Regions from separate parts of the Alteromonas lipotrueae genome, predicted to be linked through region 4. Evidence: predicted binding sites of a transcription regulator. Region 4 holds the regulator's gene; each other region holds the start of a gene.
The links. Region 4 encodes FNR, which switches genes on or off when oxygen is low (the NO sensors DNR and NnrR bind a similar motif). Its sites were predicted from a motif close to TTGATCTAGATCAA; they were not measured.
Positions count from the first base shown of each region.

Region 1: a site for FNR is predicted at 722-735, ahead of KYS23_RS13870 (high-potential iron-sulfur protein). Genes of this name have one in related genera too.
Region 2: a site for FNR is predicted at 1,425-1,438, ahead of ccoG (cytochrome c oxidase accessory protein CcoG). Genes of this name have one in related genera too.
Region 3: a site for FNR is predicted at 1,176-1,189, ahead of KYS23_RS02820 (DUF3149 domain-containing protein). Genes of this name have one in related genera too.

Region 1 covers NZ_JAESDJ010000009.1:157,923-160,131, reverse strand. The annotation lists gene KYS23_RS13875 (flavin reductase family protein) at 1-626, shown strand, start outside; gene KYS23_RS13870 (high-potential iron-sulfur protein) at 884-1,177, shown strand; gene KYS23_RS13865 (amidase) at 1,262-2,209, opposite strand, start outside.
Region 2 covers NZ_JAESDJ010000001.1:59,457-61,665, forward strand. The annotation lists gene ccoG (cytochrome c oxidase accessory protein CcoG) at 1-1,357, opposite strand, end outside; gene KYS23_RS00245 (hypothetical protein) at 1,667-2,032, shown strand.
Region 3 covers NZ_JAESDJ010000001.1:659,078-661,286, reverse strand. The annotation lists gene prmB (50S ribosomal protein L3 N(5)-glutamine methyltransferase) at 1-176, opposite strand, end outside; gene smrB (endonuclease SmrB) at 265-858, shown strand; gene KYS23_RS02820 (DUF3149 domain-containing protein) at 943-1,068, opposite strand; gene KYS23_RS02815 (sensor histidine kinase) at 1,345-2,209, opposite strand, start outside.
Region 4 covers NZ_JAESDJ010000004.1:108,530-110,738, reverse strand. The annotation lists gene ccoS (cbb3-type cytochrome oxidase assembly protein CcoS) at 1-138, shown strand, start outside; gene KYS23_RS07465 (sulfite exporter TauE/SafE family protein) at 125-784, shown strand; gene fnr (fumarate/nitrate reduction transcriptional regulator Fnr) at 834-1,574, shown strand; gene uspE (universal stress protein UspE) at 1,672-2,209, shown strand, end outside.

The DNA of each region.
Region 1 (2,209 bases), on a different contig from region 4:
ATCGCGCCAACTTTGTGAATAGTTTATCTGGCTTTAAATCTTCCTCACTGCTTGGCTCCACCGATGGCCGAGTTAACAACCTCGCCATTATTAGCTCTGTGGTTCATGTGGGTGCCAACCCACCATTGCTGGGCATTATTATGCGTCCGCACACTGTGCAGCGAGATTCTTTGTCTAATATTAAGCAGCAAGGTGTGTTCACGCTAAATCATGTTCATACAAGTTGGACTGATAAAGCACATCAAACGTCGGCGCGATACGATAATGGGGTGAGTGAGTTTGAGGAGGTTGGACTAACGCCTTGGTTTAGCAACACGTTCAGCGCGCCTTATGTAAAAGAAAGCGCAGTAAAAATGGGGTTAAAAGTAGAACAGCATTTTACGTTGTGTAATCAGACCGAAATGATTATAGGTAAGATTCAAGAGGTCTTTATTGCGGGCAGCAGCACTGCAGGAGATGACATTGCAAAAAGTGCTATTGCCGAAGATGGGTATATAGATCTTGAATCACTACAAACCTCATGTATCTCGGGTCTGGACACTTATCATAGTACGCAAAAGATAGCCCAATATGCTTACGCAAAACCCGATGTGCCTTTAACAAAGGCGAGCATAACTAAAAAATAATTCATATTTTGCCAGTGGCGCACAAACTAATGTTGCGTCAATGCTATAGGACATTGATTTTGCTAGCCGTTCAGGCGTTGTTCAGGTGGCAACCGTTAATCTATATCAACAAATCTTTATTGCTTTGTGTTAGATCCAAACGCCACGGGTTATAGTATAATTATTAATATTCAAAACCTGCCTTGCGGCAGGTTTTTGCGTTTTAGGCGCTGAGTAAAAAAGAATCATTATCGTTATTATCTCAATTGGAGAGAATTATGAAGTCTGTAAACCGTCGTGACTTTCTGAAATTGTCAGGTACATCTTTGATAGGCCTAACGTTAGGAAGCGTTGCGTTACGTGCTAATGCGCAAGAACAACTACAAGCAGATGATCCAAGCGCAAAAGCATTAAACTACACTGCGGCGTCTACTGTAGACGGTGCTAAATGTAACAACTGCATGTACATTCAAGGTGCCGACGGCGAACAACACCGCCCTTGCGCCATCTTCCCTAACAAATTGGTTAACGCCAATGGTTGGTGTAGTGCATGGGTTAAACGCCCAGGCTAGTAACTCGAATTATCAAAAAAGCCCCAGTCTCGCTCATGCGTGCTGGGGCTTTTTTATGCATTTGAGATAAGGGTCTATAACGAGTTACAGCCCCTTCACAGCGTCTAACAATGCGGGGTTATGTAGTCGGCTCGGTAACAAACCAGGCTTTATATAGGCCCCATGCTTTGCTTGAAATATACTGCCAATGCGTAGCACTTTTTCATCGTCCCATTGCTTGCCAATAAAGCTAATTCCCACCGGAAGGTTTTTCACTTCTCCCGCTGGTACAGTAAGGTGCGGATAACCTGCAATGGCCGCTAAATACCCAATTCCAATAAAACCCATTGGGGAATGATCGCCATACACGCCATCAATCAGAAAAGCCGGGCTATTTGAGGGTGCCACAAGTACATCAACTTTATGTTGTGCCATTAGGGCATCAATACCCTTGTCTCTCGCAGTTTCTCTTACCAAGGCTAGAGCCGAAGCGTATTCTGGGCTATTAATGTCATCTGTATTCACTGCTTTTTCGAATATATCTTGATTAAAGAGCGCAAGTTCTCGAGTGCTAGCTTGATTGTAAGTGATAAGTTCCGACAAGCTGCGTACAGGAATGTCCGCTGGACTGCCTTCTAAGTATTCGTTTAATGTGTAATGAAACTCGCTAAGTAACACTTGATAAGAGTCGGCCCAAAAACTTTCAGGTTGTTTGAAGTCGCTAATTTCCACCAGTTCAGCGCCTGCGGCAGTTAGGCTATTTAAGGCTTTTTCATAAGTAGCAAGCACATGAGGGTTATCCCCTTGACGGTAACGCACAACGCCTACGCGCACGCCTTTTAAATCGGTCGCCAACATACTTTGCTGTGGTGCATTAAGCATGTGTTTGCTAGCCTCTAGCGTTGCGCTGTCTTTTGTATCTACACCTGCCATGATTGATGCCATTAACCATGCATCGTTAACGTTTGCGGTCATAGGACCTGCGGTATCTTGAGTATATGAGATAGGGACAATGTGCGTACGAGATAACAGCCCAACTGTAGGTTTGAAACC
Region 2 (2,209 bases), on a different contig from region 4:
GAATGTCTGTTACCACATCTTCCAGATTATACGGGTCGGTTGCAACCGAAATCGGTGTGCTATAAACCTCACCACCTTGTACCGTCACTTCTTTATTACCAATAAAGGTGTATTCAGGCAGCCCTTGAACCGAAATGGTATAGGTCTGAGTTTGTTGAGATTTGTTGAGTACTTTAACGGTATAAACATTCTCAATTAACCCTTCATTGGTTTCGCGATATAACGAATTACGGTCGCGAATAATGTCAATTTCCAGAGGCACGCGGGTCACAATGTCAGCAACCAATAACCCTGTCATGACAATAAGAACGATAAGGTAGCCGATAAGCTTAGGCCGTACAATGTGTGTTTTACCCCCCGCCAGCTCTTCTTCCGACGTAAAGCTTATTAGCCCTTTGGGGTAACCCATTTTATCCATTACGCCGTTACACGCATCTACACACGCGCCGCAGTTAATACACTCATATTGTAAGCCGTTACGAATATCAATACCGGTAGGACAAACCTGTACGCATAAATTACAGTCAATACAGTCGCCCAAGCCTTTTTCGTGAACCTGTTCATGGCTTAATTTACGCGGACGCGGACCTCGTTGTTCGCCCCGTTTCGCATCGTATGAAACGGTAAAGGTGTCTTTGTCGAACATGGCAGATTGAAAACGCGCGTAAGGGCAAATATGGGTACACATGATTTCACGCATATATCCCGCATTGGCATATGTGCATACCGCGAAAAAGACCACTGAAAACGCTGCCCAGAAACCCGTGTTGAAGGTGAAAAAATCAATAAAGAGCGCGCCGATTGGGGTGAAATATCCCACAAAGGTGAGTGCGGTAAGCAAGGCAACTGCCACCCAGGCCGTATGTTTGAGGATTTTGCGAACAAACTTATCCGCGTCCATTTTTCGCGCATCTAGCTTTATGCGTTTATTTCTTGGGCCTTCTATTTTTTCTTCAAACCACGTGTAGATATATACCCAGGTGGTTTGAGGGCACATGAAACCACACCACACTCTGCCTGCAAAGGTCGTCACGAAAAAAAGCGCGAATGCACCCACGATAAAAATATAAGCAAGTAAGGTTAAATCTTGCGGCCATAAGGTTAACCCAAATATAGAAAAGCGCTGCTCTACAATATCGAGTAACACCGCTTGCTGACCATTGAATTTAATCCACGGAATAGCGGCAAATAAGGCGAGGAAAAACAAACCAAAGAAACGCCTGAATGTTTCAAGAGGGCCTTTAACCGCACGAACATAAATGCGACTGCGCGAATCGTATCGTTTCCCTTCAGTGGATGATGCGGGTTTGTGCACCTTTACTGCGGTAACGTTTTTAACCGGAATCTGTTCGTTCATTTTTTCAAAACCTTAGCCAACTTCTTGTATTGCGCGGCGCATTATAACAGCTGAAATTTCAGCGTGTTTAACATAGATCAATGATCATCTTTATTTATCTTTCAGTCAATACTGAAAGTTCAGAAATTATATTTTATCGGTATGCCTTTACTTAATGCTAGTTGACTCTTATAGCGATAATAGTTTTTAATACCGAATGAAAATTATACAAGTAATTATCTTTTTGATTTTTTTGATGAAAGTGTTTATTAAAAATAACTAACGATAGCTGCGTTGTTTAAATTAAGTGTAGTAGTGGAATAATTTTAAATGCTTCGTTTCTTTGTCATCTGTGCTGAAATTGTATTATTGGTGATTGTGCTGCGCTCGCCTTTTGTTCAGTACTTTTTTTCAGATATACAAAGTACCGTCTCAGGTTGGTTTGTTTCTATTTCTGAGTTACCTGAACAACGAGAGTTGGATACGTTAAGAAATCAGGCCGCGGCGCAGCTGGCTCCTTTAAAAGAATTCGAAGCGAACTACCTTCGAAGAATACTGGCAAGTCGTTCAACGGTAACGCGCTTTCATAGCGCTTATTGCGAAACCACCGATATAAACCCTAACTTTAGTCGCGACAACCGCAAGCAGTTATGTACACTGATAGAGCAATCAAAGTTACTCGAACCCGATAAATAATTAGCGATAAACGCTTTGTTTCTTTTCTTGGCTTCTTGTGTCCTCTAATTCTTCCCATTTTGACCGTGTATATAGATAAAGCCATTCACTTTACGTTCAGCTACCTGTGCTATTATTGAGCATATAGTTGTGATAAAAGTAGTAGCATTGCTATGGTTGAAACCATGCTTCACTAAG
Region 3 (2,209 bases), on a different contig from region 4:
GAATGAGGCAAGTGTAGCGCTTGCATGGTAAGGCTTAATGCTTCATCCCAAGCGTTATCGGTACCATGACCAAAATAGAGGGCGGCGTCGTTAAATCGACTGGTAGCCCACCGAATCATATCAAGTATGCTGTGTAAATCTTCGATGGCTTCTTCTAAGTAAAACTTGTCGGTCATAAGAGCTTGGGTACATCAGGAATATGAAAGCTGGTATCATACCCAAAGATAACGCCTGCGCCCACGTTAATTTGCATATCGGTTCATAATGAAAGTATTTAAAAAAGAACTAAAAGCCATGAAAAAAGGCACTGAGAAGCCAAAAGTGATTGAAGATACCTTCTCATTTGCTGATGCTGTGCAAGGTGTAAAGCCCATGGAGCAGGACAAGATTGTTCCGAATAAGAAAGTCGCCCTTGAAAAGAAAAAGCAATTAGCAGGGGTTAAAGACCTAAAAGGCAGTAAGCAGGTAGCGGCGAGTTTTAGCTTCTCCGATATGTACCAAGCTGTACTTCCGCAAGAAGGCCCCATGCGGTATTGCCGAGAAGGCGTGCCAACGCATGTACTAAAGCAGCTTAGACGAGGAGACTATTCCCCTGAGTTTCTGCTGGATTTGCACGGTATGACCCGAGAAATGGCAAAAACCGAAATAGCCTCATTAATTTATACCGCCCGAAAAGAGTCGGTAGACTGTGTTTCCATCATGCACGGGTTTGGACAGGGCGTTTTAAAAAATGCACTCCCCCACTACTTAATACAGCATCCCCACGTGAATGCATTCCACCAAGCGCCACTTGAATACGGCGGACAAGCGGCATTGCTTGTGTTGCTAGATGTGCCCACGCCAGAATATAAGCGATAGTGAACGTAGTTATAGTTACTGAATTCTTGACCTAACATTGGCCTAATTCTTGTCAAACGCCGCGACTTAGGGGCAAAACGGTATTTACTTATCAAGCTCTGCGCTGTTGTGCATAAATAGATAGGTATAGAACACGCCCATTCCAATAATAATACTGATACCTAGAAGCGAGCCCCATACAACGGGATCTGAAATCATACTTAGTAACATGGTGTTTCTCCTCACAGGGTTAATAAGTTAATGATAGCGATTTCCTGATGATGGTTTGTGATCTGGATCAAGCCTGAAATCCGGTAAATAGAAGGCTTGTATAGAAGTTGATCGAGATCAATATAGAAATAAATTGAAAATAACTCAAAATGCCATTGCAAATCATTCTCATTTACAATACATTATACATGCCTGTTCGACGTAGGTTAAAAACGGTCTTGGCTTAGCGTCGTAAGGGGAACAGACGCCCGTCTGTTCCCCTCTTTTTTTTGTCTGCTACTTTGTCGTTTTATCAATAATAAAACGTACACACAGTCCTTTGTCTTTTCGGTTTTGAATCACTAAATGGCCATTATGCGCATCGGTGATTTCTCGGCATAGCGCCAACCCTAATCCACTCCCATTAGCTTTAGTGGAATAAAAAGGAACCAGCGCATTAGTCATCACGCTATCCGTCATGCCTTTTCCCCTATCGAGCACTTCTATAATAACTTGAGAGGCCGTTTGCTTGATGACGAGCTCCACATCCTGTGGGTTTCCTCCCGACTCATGGGCATTTTTAAGTAAGTTAATTAATAACTGCTCTACTTGAACTGCATCGGCTTTCACCTCGACAGCCTCTGACATGGTTAACTTGAAGTCACATTGATTGCTGAGTTGTGCCGTTATTTTATCCCAATCAATCGTTACCAAAACCGGTGGAGGCAATTTTGCAAACCTTCCATATCCTTGAACAAATTGATTTAAATGGGCAATACGTTCTTCAATGGTATGGAACACACGCACTAGACGGGCATCACCATTTTGCTGGCCTACGATTTGGCCGCTATGCAATAAGCTAGAAATAGGCCCCAATGAATTATTCAGCTCGTGACTAATCACCCTTATCACTTTTTTCCAAACCGACACTTCTTGTCTGTTTAGCTCCCGTGTCATTTGCTTAAGAATATAAAGCCGGTGAGTTTGATTATTTAACAAAAACGTTCCCGTAGCCATATGCCACGTTTGAATGCCGCTAGCACCCTGAGGCAAGGTAAATAGCCCTTCTCGGTTTTCTAGCAAGACATCTTTTAGGGTGTCTGGTTTGTTTTTGAGTAACCTGCCGAGGGTGTAACCTTCCAAGCTTCTGGTACCCAACTTA
Region 4 (2,209 bases):
AAAACCAATCAGTTTGAAGACCTTGATAGACAGGGCTATAGCATTTTGTTTGATGATGATTTATCAGGTGATGAAAAGAAGCTAGCCGAGCAGCGAAAGCAGTTACAACAACGTAAAGAAACTGATGACAGAGGTTAATATATTCTCTGCCTTTTTCATTGGAATTGCTGGCGGAGTGCATTGTGTTGGCATGTGTGGCGGTATTGTTGCGGCACTACGCACGGTAACGCCAAGTAATGAACCTGCTTTACCCTACACCCTTGCCTATAATTTTGGCCGTATCCTCAGCTACACATTAGCCGGTGCTATTACAGGCGCTGTCGGCCAAATGGCAACCGAATTTGTGCCTATCGCTAAACCCGTTTTATCTTTGATTAGTGGCGTTATGCTGGTGCTTTTAGCGTGTTATTTGGGAAAGTGGTGGCAAGGCTTGAATTATATTGAAGCTATGGGGCGCGGGTTATTTAAAGCTATTCAGCCCTTATCTAAACGATTTCTTCCATTCAAAAGCCCGGTTTATGCACTACCCTATGGTTTTATATGGGGCTGGCTTCCCTGCGGGTTGGTCTATTCCACGTTAACGTGGTCATTAGCATCAGGCTCGGCCGTTGACGGCGCTGCCATTATGCTATTTTTTGGGTTAGGTACTCTGCCCACTTTGCTGGCGGCAAGCGCAGGTAGTCAGTACCTAATAGCCGGTTTCAGGCACCCCGTGGTAAGACAATGCTTTTCTGGAATATTGGCTATTTACGCTCTCTTTTTAATTTATGCAGCAATTTCATAAACAAAAGAGTAAGATTATATTAAGTCGACCCTATTTATAGTTTGAACTTATGAGCAAAGGAAGCCAATTCTCAATTCATTGTCAAAATTGCAGTTTCAGCCACTTGTGTTTACCCGTTGCGCTAAACAAGACTGAGATTGAATCTTTAGATGATATTATTGAGCGAAAGAAACCCCTTCACAAGAGTGATTTGCTGGTAAAGTCGGGAGATACATTTAACTCTCTTTACGCAGTACGCACGGGCTCTTTTAAGTCTTTCGTCACCAATTCAGATGGTGAAGAGCAGATTACAGGTTTTCACTTCCCTGGCGATATTATCGGCTTCGATGCATTACGGGAAAACAAGCACCAAAGCTATGCCCAGGCATTAGAAACCGCCATGGTGTGCGAATTACCGTATGAGACGCTTGATGAGATGTCGGTTCAATTTCCGAAGTTAAGACATCAAATAATGAGTTTCATGAGTGCGGAAATTAAACAAGATCATGACCTCATGATGTTGCTTAATAAGCGCTCAGCGGAAGAACGTCTATTGTATTTCCTCTCTCAGCTTTCTCAACGTTTCGAAGAACGTGGATTTTCAAATAAAGAATTTCACCTAACCATGACCCGAAATGAAATTGGGAACTATCTTGGTCTAACTATTGAAACCATTAGCCGCTTATTAAGCCGTTTTCAAAAAGAAAATATTATCCAAGTGGACGGTAAACTCATCACTATTTTAGATTTTGATGAGATGTCACAACGTTTAACGTCTGTGGTTGCACCTAATATCGCCTGTAATAGCTAATCTTCAAAGCTTTTGATCTAAAACAAGTTACGTAATAGCAAATAGGTATTACACTTAAATTGTAGCAACCAAAAATCTAAAAATGTTTGGAGGGGTTATGATTAAGTATGAACGTATTTTAGCGGTCATTGAAGCCGATAGAGATACCCAACCTGCGCTTAGCCGTGCATATGAACTTGCCAAAAAGACAGGTGCCTCTGTCACCGCCATGCTGGTGGTTTACGACTTATCTTACGATATGACAACCATGCTTAGCCCTGATGATCGTGAAGCTATGCGCGATGCGGTCACTAAGGAACATGCGGGTTGGTTACGGAAAATCCTTAGCGATTTAGGGTTTGAAAAAACCGATATTGTTGTTGAGTGGAATAACCGTGCCTTTGAAGCTGTTGTGCATTACGTAATAGATAACAATATAGACTTGGTTGTAAAAGCAACCAAGCGCCATGACGATTTAGCCTCCGTTATTTTTACTCCTACAGACTGGCATCTCCTTAGAAAATGCCCCTCCCCCGTATTGTTGGTTAAAGAACATGAATGGCCTGAAAACGGCGAAATTATTGCGGCGGTAAATGTAGGCAGTGAAGACGACGAACATGCGCTACTCAACGACAAAATCACAGTTATTGCTAACG